Regions from separate parts of the Lysinibacillus sp. AR18-8 genome, predicted to be linked through region 1. Evidence: riboswitches for the same ligand, from Rfam matches in the RefSeq annotation. Region 1 holds a riboswitch; the other holds the start of a gene.
What was found. A riboswitch is a leader RNA that binds a small molecule or an ion and turns the genes downstream of it on or off. The one in region 1 is predicted to bind S-adenosylmethionine.
Positions count from the first base shown of each region.

Region 1 (4,911 bases):
AATTAAAAGTTTGATGGAAGAATCTATACGGAGCAGCTCTAGTTGGTCTACTATGGCTTGAAACATTGCCCTTGATAAAGAATTCCGTTTATCCGGGCGGTTTAATACTAACGTTGCAATATAGCCATTTTTCTCTACATAAATTTCGTTTGTCATCTTCATTCTCCTCTTAATCTTTTTTCAACTTCGCGGCGAAGCGGTTACCAATGGATTGAATGCTCTGCACAAGGATGATTAAGATAAAGACAGTTGCATACATCACATCAACCTCATAGCGCAAATGACCATAACGATAGGCAAGGTCACCTAAACCGCCAGCACCAACCATTCCTGCCATTGCTGTTGCACCAATTAATCCTATTGTGGCAATTGTTAAGCCTAAAATAATAGATGGTCGCGCTTCACGTAATAGGACATGCCAAATGATATGGCGACGTTTAATACCCATGGCTGTGTAGGCTTCTACTACTCCGGAATCCACTTCTAAAAGCGCAGATTCCATCAGCCGTGCAATATAAGGAGCTGTGTAAACAACTAGTGGAACGATTACACCTTTAACACCAATTGTTGTACCTACAATTAACTTGGTAAAAGGTAAGATGAAGAATAACAAAATGATAAATGGAACAGAGCGAACAATATTGATAAATAGATTAAAAAACTGATAGAAAAATTTATTTTCAAAGGATTGTCCTGGTCGTGTTAAAACGATTAATAACCCTAATGGAATGCCAATCAGAATGGAGAAAAATAATGAAATTCCGACCATTTGAAATGTTTCGATAATTGCTTTGCCAATAACACCTGACCAGTCTGTAAAGAAGCTTTGGATACTACTCATTGAACGCACCTCCTAATTCTTCCACTGCCACGCCATTTTCTGAAAAATACGTTAACGCCTTTTGGACAATCTGCGTTTCGCCATGTAAATGCACCACAATATTGCCGACAATACCGTTTTTTAATTCAATAATATTAGCTGTTAAAATATTTGGTTGCACATCATATACCTTAGTGACTTCTGCTAATAATGGCTTACCAGTACTTTCACCAAGGAATGTTAAACGGATTACACTTCCTGAAACATTTAATTGCTCAATAAGAGAAGGGGATAAATTACGTTGTGAAATTGTATTCAAAAACTTTCGCGTTGTAGGGTGCTTCGGTTTCGCAAAAAGTTCAATCGCTGTGCCAAATTCCACAACTTTCCCTGATTCTAGAACAGAAACCTCATCGCAAATTTTTTGAATTACATTCATTTCATGTGTGATGAGCAGAATCGTAATGCCTAATTCACGATTAATTTTTAACAACAATTCAAGAATGGCTTCCGTTGTCTCAGGATCAAGTGCACTTGTTGCTTCGTCACTAAGTAAAATCTCTGGTTCCTGTGCTAAGGCACGTGCAATAGCCACACGCTGTTTTTGACCACCTGAAAGTTGATTTGGGTAACTATCTAGTTTATCTGTTAAACCGACAATTTCAGCATACTTAGCTACTCGGTTTTTTACTTCCGCCTCTTTATAGCCTAGTAGCTTTAAGGGAACTGCAATATTATTGTAAACTGTTGCTGTTTTTAAGAGATTAAAGTGCTGGAAGATCATCCCGATTTTTTGGCGTGTTTGACGTAATTCGTGAAGAGAAAGGGTCGTAATGTCTACATTGTCTATCACTACTTTTCCTGCTGTAGGACGTTCTAGTAGATTAACGCAACGAATGAGTGTACTTTTACCAGCACCACTATAGCCGATTACACCATGAATTTGTCCCTTTTTTACGTGAAGATTGATGCCATCCACAGCTTTTATGATGCCTTTTTTCGACTTAAATTCTTTTGAGATATTTTGTAATTGAATCATGCAATTGTTTGCTCCTTTCTCAAGCTTCTAAAAAGCAAGAATCTGCTCGTCTTCCCATTGGGGAATTTCAGCAGATTCTTCGGCTTTATAGAAGCTTTCTGAACATATTACCAGCTAGGGATTACAGAACCTTTGAATTCCTCTTCGATGAATTGACGCACTTCGTCAGATTGGTAAGCCTCAACGAACTTTTTAATTGTTGGGTCATTTTCATTTTCAGCACGTACAACAATATAGTTCACGTATGGAGAATCAGTAGATTCCAATAAAATAGAGTCATCTTTAGGGTTAATGCCAGCTTCTAGTGCAAAGTTTGTATTAATAGCTGCTACATCTACCTCACTAAGTTGTTTAGGAATTTGAGCCGCCTCTAATTCAATGAATTTTAAATTCTTTTTGTTTTCTTCTACATCACGGATTGAGGCTGTTAAGTCTGCACCCTCTTTTAACTTAATATAGCCAGCTTCCTGTAAAACAAAGAGGGCACGCGCTCCATTCGTTGGGTCGTTTGGTAGGCCAAACGTTGCACCTTCAGGAATGTCATCAAAGGATTTATATTTTTCTGAGTAGATACCCATTGGATTTAAAATCGTCTTGCCCACTGGTACTAAATCTGTATCATGGTCTTTATTAAATGTATCTAGGAAAGGCTCGTGTTGATAGCTGTTCGCATCAAGATCACCTTCAGCTAAGGATGTATTAGGTAAAACATAGTCAGAAAATGATTTTAGTTCAACTTCTAGCCCATTTTCTTTTGCTACTTTAGCGGCTACTTCTGCAATTTGTTCGTGTGGACCAGAAGTGACGCCTACAACGATTTTCTTTTCATCAATTCCTTCAGCTTGGCTTTTACTATCTTCTTTAGAGCCACAGCCTGCTAAAGCTGCTACTAATGTTAAACTTGCTAAACCTACTAAAAATTTATTTTTCTTTTTCATGAAAATACCTCCAAGATTGTTTTTATCGGTTTTTTGAAAATAAAAAAACTCTCTTACAAATTAAGAGAGGCTCATGAAAAGATGTCCTCTCTTATCTATCAAACGAAGATCGTTTGCAGGATTTAGCACCTTCCTATAAAAGGAGGTTGCCGAGCTTCATAGGGCCAGTCCCTCAGCTACTCTTGATAAGAGATTTATAATATTTTTTTGTAATTCCGATAGAACTAATATAATTTATAGGGTATAGTAAGTCAATAAATAATTTTTAAATTTTTTATATAATTATAATATTTCGACGCAAAAGAGGGATAACAATGTCTGTAAGAGTTAATTATGGTATAGGTTCATTTGGTAAGGTTATTAGTGCTCGTTTTCTAACGGGAACAGATATCATTGAAGGAATTGAAGCGCTTTGCGAAGAGAATAGTATAGAGTCAGCAACAATTGTAAGCTGTATTGGCAGCTTTCAAAAAAGTAGCTTTGTTTATTTAGTGCCAGATGCAACAGTTCAAATTCAAGTTCGTTTTAGTGATGTGATTGAAAAAGAGGGACCATTAGAATTTATTCAAGGTTCAGGTGTGGTGTGTAAGCGAGATGGTGGATATGAGACACATTTCCATGGTTCTATGAGCGATCAATGGGGTGTTGTATCAGGTGGGCATTTAATAAAAGGGGGCAACCCTGTTATTACTGCTGACATCGTGTTGGCAGAGGTACAAGGGATTCAACATATTCGAAAATGGGATGATGAAACAGGTCATGTTCAATTTTATCCATTAGAAAATGGTTTAGGGCAACCAAGGAAAATTGAAAAATAGTAATAATCCTGTAGCTAGGGATAGCTACAGGATATGGCGTCATTATCTTTTAAACAATTGTAATTGCTCGATTCTATGGATTGCTTCACGTAAGCGCTCCTCACTAACCAGCAATCCTACGCGAACATAGCCTTCACCATATTGACCGAAGCCATTACCTGCTGCTACAGCGATATCAGCTTTTTCGAGCAAAAGATCAGCAAACTGTTCACTTGTATAGCCTAATGGTACAGGGAGCCATGCGAAGAAGGAGCCTTTTGGAGCCGTAACATGCCAGCCAATTCTTCGAGCTTCTTCAATGAGTACATTGCGGCGACGCTCATAAGTAGCTCGTAGTTCATCCGCACATTGTTGGGAAGCCGTCAGTGCTACTGCTGCGGCTTGTTGAATGGCAGGGAATTGACTACAAAACAGATGATCCTGGATTAGATTAATAGCAGCAATAATCTCGGCATTCCCTACAGCGAAGCCTATACGCCAGCCAGCCATATTATAGGTTTTCGATAATGTATACATTTCAACTCCTACTTCTTTTGCACCCTTTGCTTGAAGGAAGCTAACTGGTTTATTACCGTCAAATCCTATTGCCCCATAAGCAAAATCATGTGATACGATAATATTGTGCTCCTTCGCAAAGCGAACGGTCTCTTCAAAAAACGCAAGTGATGCTGTACCACCTGTAGGGTTGTTCGGGTAATTTAAGTAAAGAAGCTTTGCTTTTTCTTTCACTTCATCAGGTAATGCATGATAATCAGGTAAGAAATCATTTTCAGCAAAAAGGGGCATTACTTCAAAATTGACATCTCCTAGTACAACACCTGATAGGTAATCTGGATAGCCAGGATCTGGTAAGAGCATCGTGTCACCAGGGTTTAACACAGCTAAAGGTAGCTCAACTAGACCAATTTTTGTTCCACCAAGAATCGCTACCTCTGTATCTGGATTTAGTTCTACCTGATATTCACGTTGATAAAAGTCCGCAGCAGCTTGGCGTAATTCAGCGAGACCTCTAAATGGTGAATATTTGTGGTTTTGAGGATTTTCAGCTGCTTCCTGTAATGTTTGAATGATGTGAATAGGCGTTGGCTGATCGGGATTTCCTTGCCCAAGGTTAATGACATCACGCCCTTCTTCTAGAGCCAAGTTTACTTTTTGAACGAGTGCTGCAAAAAATTGAGTGGGTAGTTGCTGTAGTTTTTTAGAGAATTCCATGCATGATCACCTTTTTCAGAATATAATAATTATTATTGAAGAATATGAAGCAAATAGTATTACTTTTTCTGTTAATTGTCTAGA
Region 1 covers NZ_MDGU01000008.1:222,684-227,594, reverse strand. The annotation lists gene BFM98_RS07820 (enoyl-CoA hydratase/isomerase family protein) at 1-156, opposite strand, end outside; gene BFM98_RS07815 (methionine ABC transporter permease) at 170-841, opposite strand; gene BFM98_RS07810 (methionine ABC transporter ATP-binding protein) at 834-1,859, opposite strand; gene BFM98_RS07805 (MetQ/NlpA family ABC transporter substrate-binding protein) at 1,967-2,797, opposite strand; SAM riboswitch class I at 2,886-2,989, opposite strand; gene BFM98_RS07800 (PPC domain-containing DNA-binding protein) at 3,112-3,615, shown strand; gene BFM98_RS07795 (pyridoxal phosphate-dependent aminotransferase) at 3,658-4,827, opposite strand.

Region 2 (4,911 bases), on a different contig from region 1:
TCCCTTTAAAGAAAAAACTCATTCCCTGTAGCAGCAGAGAATGAGCTTAAAAATATGAGGGGGTTTTAACTTGCTTTTGAAAGCAATTGATAACGATATTGTGCTAAAGCTTGTTGAACAAGACTAATCTCTTCTTCTGTAAAATTTGGTATTGCATACGTACGTTCCACTAATTGAAATGTACCATACTTCAAGTAAAACTCTGTTGCAGGAAGTGAGATATGGCTCACACCGTACTGTTCATATGCCTCAAATACTTCCTTTACAGTAAAGTCCTTTTCAGTAAAAACATGTTCTTGAAATGCTGTATGACCAAATACTTCCTGCCATTTTCTTTCGACTGATGTAAGAAGGTGTTGAATGGATTTATTGTTGACAAATACATGCCCTTCATTTAGCTCATATATTAGATAGGATACAATGTTTTGCGCACTATAGATGTTACCCATTTTAAACACTCCTTTATCATCAGTTTTTGGGAAGAGTAATCACTGGCTAGGCAACTACTCTTCTATATATTCAAAAGTGGGGGAGCACTTATGAAAACATTTACCTTTTTTAAAAAAATTTTCGTACTGTTAACTTATTTCCTAGTATATAACATGGATTTAATAAAGTCAATAATACATATAAAATTACTTGGTATTATTTTTTATAAGGTTCTGATAATTAACGGGTGCAGTAATAGATTGATGTAGCAACGTTTAACGCATTACCAAATGAGGCTAATCGAATGAGAAAATACGTTAACGTCACAACATCTTACCATTTTCTTTAAACTTTAAGCTTCTACTGTTTGTTCAGTTGTTGTAGCCTGTGTAATGGCTTGATCTAAATCAGCAATAATATCCTCTACTGCCTCTAAACCGATGGATAAGCGAATGAGCGACTCGGTTACACCAGCTTGAACTAATTCGTCTGCTGATAGTTGCTGATGAGTAGTGGAAGCTGGATGAATAATTAATGACTTTGCATCACCTACATTTGCTACATGTGAAAATAATTTCACGCTATCAATAAGCTTTCGCCCAGCTTCTCGTCCACCCTTTATGCCAAATGTAAGCACTGAACCGAAGCCATTTCTTAAATATTTTTTTGCTAACTCATGTGTCGGAAAATCTTCTAGGCCATTATAATTTACATACTCCACAGATGGGTGGTTTTGTAAATACTCAGCCACTGCCAATGCATTTTCATTGTGTTTAGGGATACGCAGATGAAGCGTTTCTAACCCTTGCAATAAATTAAAAGCAGCATCAGCACTTAATGTTGGACCAAAATCACGTAATAATTGTACACGTAGCTTTGTAGCAAAGGCAGCAGAAGCTGTATCAATTCCATAACGTAGACCATGGTAAGAGGCATCTGGTTCAGTAAAACCAGGGAATCGACCGCTAGTCCAATCAAACTTACCAGCGTCTACAACAACGCCCCCTAAAGTTGTACCATGACCTCCTATCCATTTAGTTGCTGAATGAACTACAACATCTGCGCCGTATTCAATAAGTGTAGAACCGTAAGGAGAAGCGAACGTGCTGTCAATAATTAATGGTAGACCATTATCATGTGCAATTTTAGCTACTGCCTCAATATCTAAAACCTTTAAACTTGGATTACCATAAACCTCTGCAAAGACAGCTTTTGTTTTATCAGTAATCGCTGCTTTGAAATTCTCTGGGTTTGTTTCATCTACAAAAATTGTTTTAATACCATAGTTTGGCAATGTGTTAGCAAATAAATTATACGTACCACCATATAAAGAACTAGCTGCTACTATCTCATCACCAGCTCCAGCTAGATTTAAAATGGAAAATGCGATAGCTGCTGCACCAGATGAAAGTGCTACTGCTGCTGTTCCACCTTCCAATAAAGCCACACGTTTTTCAAACACATCAACTGTTGGGTTGGTAATTCGTGTGTAAATGTTCCCTGCTTCCTCTAAGGCAAAAAGACGTTGCGCATGAGCAGTGTCTTTAAATACGAAAGCAGTTGAGCGATAGACTGGAACTGTGCGAGAACCCGTCACTGGGTCTGGCTCTTGACCACCATGCAACAGCAATGTTTCTGGTTTAAAATTTGTCATTGTGTACCTCCAAATGGTTATTTTTTTACGATGGTACCGGAGATGAGGAGGATTTTTCTGTAGAAAACAAAAACCCTCTTCAGCTAAGAAGAGGGTTGCGGTTGCAAGTTTTCCTCCCCTTATCTGCCAGATCCAAGTAAGAATCTGTAGGAATTAGCACCTTAGTAAGCTCATTGCTTACTGGTTGCCGGGCATCATAGGGCCTATCCCTCCGCCGCTCTTGATAAGAGTATGAGATTCAATTTCCATCGTTGTTACACAGTATAAACATAGAGTTTTTTTCTGTCAACAAGTAAATTTTATTTTTTCCGAAACTTCTGTCTGCTCTTATACGTAATATGAACGCATACACTATTTTAGAAAAAATTTTGAGAGGAGTATTTTTATGGTAAAGGCCGTGATCATTTTTCTTATGATTGGCTATTTAATAGGCTGTATTCACGGCTCTAAAGTGGCTCAATTTTTATCGGGGGTTGATTTAAAAAAGGCTGGCCACGGTAATGCTGGTGCCTCTAATGCTACTCTTTCCCTTGGCTGGAAGTATGGCGTTTTAGTAGCCCTCATCGATATAGGCAAAGGCGTTGTCGCTATTATAGGTGCGCATTTTTATCTAGGGGACGCCATTCATTTAACAGAAGAACAAATTTGGCTGCTTACTTATATTATGGCTGCTGGGGTTATTTTAGGTCATAATTTCCCCTTCTACATGGGCTTCAACGGCGGGAAAGGAACGGCCTCCATCATTGGTATTTTACTTGCTGTTGATTGGAAGATTGGTTTATTTGCACTTATTTTATTTGTTATTTTATCCTTTGCAACAAATTATTTAATTGTAGGTGTTCTAGAATTTTATCTCGTGTTTTGTACAGTAACTTATTTATGGATTCCTGGCATTGGCCCAACCATTATAGCTCTTCTTCTTTTTGGCATAGCCATCATCCTGCACCTCGAAAATATTAAACGATTAGTCAATGGAACAGAGCCTAAAGTAACTTCTGCCTTTAAGAAAAAGAAATAATATTTAATGGATATTTTTGTATTTTTTGTGACCGTATTTTTTCTCTTTATCTACTCATATTGCTGTAAAAAACAACATTTTCACATAGATTTTTTTCTACAATAAAATAGACATATTCTTATCTCAATAAAACATTATACAGGCCGATGTTATGGATAATAATCGTCATTTTTATCGTAGAAAGGATGAGAAAATATGTCTTCACCAAAGCAAGCAGCTACAAAACTTAATTTAAAGCCACTATGGATTGGCTTGGCATTCGCGTTACTAATCATTATTACCTTTTTACCTAACAATGGTGATTTACCTATAGCTGGGCAACGAGCTTTAGCCATTTTAGCTTTTGCAGTCATCCTTTGGGTTACAGAGGCCGTTTCATATCCTGTGAGCTCGGCCATGATCATTGCACTAGTAACTGTTTTACTAGGACTCGCTCCGTCAATGGATAATCCAACTACAGAGCTAGGAACAGCTAGCGCATTAAAATTATCTTTAAGTGGCTTTAGTAATTCTGCCGTTGCTTTAGTAGCAGCAGCTCTTTTTCTAGCGGCAGCAATGCAAATTACTAATCTACATAAACGACTTGCACTTTGGATTCTTTCACTGGTAGGAACGAAAACAAAAGCTATCGTATTTGGCGCTATTTTAGTGTCTATCGTCCTCGCATTTTTTGTACCTTCTGCTACAGCACGAGCTGGCGCGGTAGTACCGATATTGCTTGGAATGGTGGCAGCATTTGGTTTACCACGTGATAGTCGGCTTGCTGCCTTATTAGTTATTACTTCGGTACAAGCCGTTTCCATTTGGAATATTGGTATTAAAACTGCAGCAGCTCAAAATATGGTGGCTTTAAACTTTATCCAAGAGCAATTTAATGTGGATATTTCATGGGGTGCTTGGCTACTTTATGCAGCCCCCTTCTCAATTATTATGTCGATCTTTTTATTTTTCATTATGATTGCTTTAATTAAACCTGAGACTAGCAATATCGAAGGTGGTAAAGAGGTCATCAAAAAACAGCTTGCAGAGCTTGGCCCATTAAAGGCTCCTGAAATTCGTTTAATCATTACATCCGTAGTTTTACTATTTTTCTGGGCAACTGAAGGGAAGCTACATCCATTTGATACGACAACAGTCACAATTATTGCTATCGCGATTCTATTAATGCCTAAAATCGGTGTGTATTCATGGAAGGAAGTTGAGCCTCATATTCCATGGGGGACAATTATCGTCTTTGCGGTAGGCATTATGTTAGGAACCATTTTACTAAATACGCAAGGTGCTGCATGGTTATCAGATAAAGTTTTTGGTTCACTTGGGCTAGATACTATGCCTTTACTAGCAACCATCGCACTCGTAACTTTATTTAACATTTTGATTCATTTAGGTTTTGCAAGCGCAACTAGCTTAGCCTCAGCACTTATACCTGTGTTTATCGTTTTAGCCTCCACATTAACGGCTAATGTTGATCAAGTTGGTTTTGTTATTGTGCAACAATTCGTCATAAGCTTTGGCTTCCTGTTACCAATTAGTGCACCACAAAACATGCTTGCCTATGGTACAGGCTCCTTTACAACAAAGGATTTCTTGAAATCTGGAATTCCCTTAACCATTATCGGTTTCCTTCTCGTACTTTTGTTCTCTGCAACTTATTGGAAATGGATTGGATTATTATAGAACTTTCATTAAATTAAAACGTAAAAGCCTTGAAGAAACAGACTATCTGTCCTTCAAGGCTTTTAAGATAAGACTATTGTTTCGTAAAAGCAGGGTCCTTCATCGTACCGTTTTTCGCATAGTTAACGTGCCA
Region 2 covers NZ_MDGU01000052.1:121,958-126,868, reverse strand. The annotation lists gene BFM98_RS22370 (hypothetical protein) at 66-449, opposite strand; gene BFM98_RS22365 (O-acetylhomoserine aminocarboxypropyltransferase/cysteine synthase family protein) at 782-2,083, opposite strand; SAM riboswitch class I at 2,200-2,313, opposite strand; gene BFM98_RS22360 (glycerol-3-phosphate acyltransferase) at 2,469-3,101, shown strand; gene BFM98_RS22355 (DASS family sodium-coupled anion symporter) at 3,297-4,778, shown strand; gene BFM98_RS22350 (succinyl-CoA:acetate CoA-transferase ScpC) at 4,852-4,911, opposite strand, start outside.
Region 2: linked by a shared signal. The riboswitch ahead of BFM98_RS22365 (O-acetylhomoserine aminocarboxypropyltransferase/cysteine synthase family protein) and the one ahead of BFM98_RS07805 (MetQ/NlpA family ABC transporter substrate-binding protein) in region 1 are both predicted to bind S-adenosylmethionine.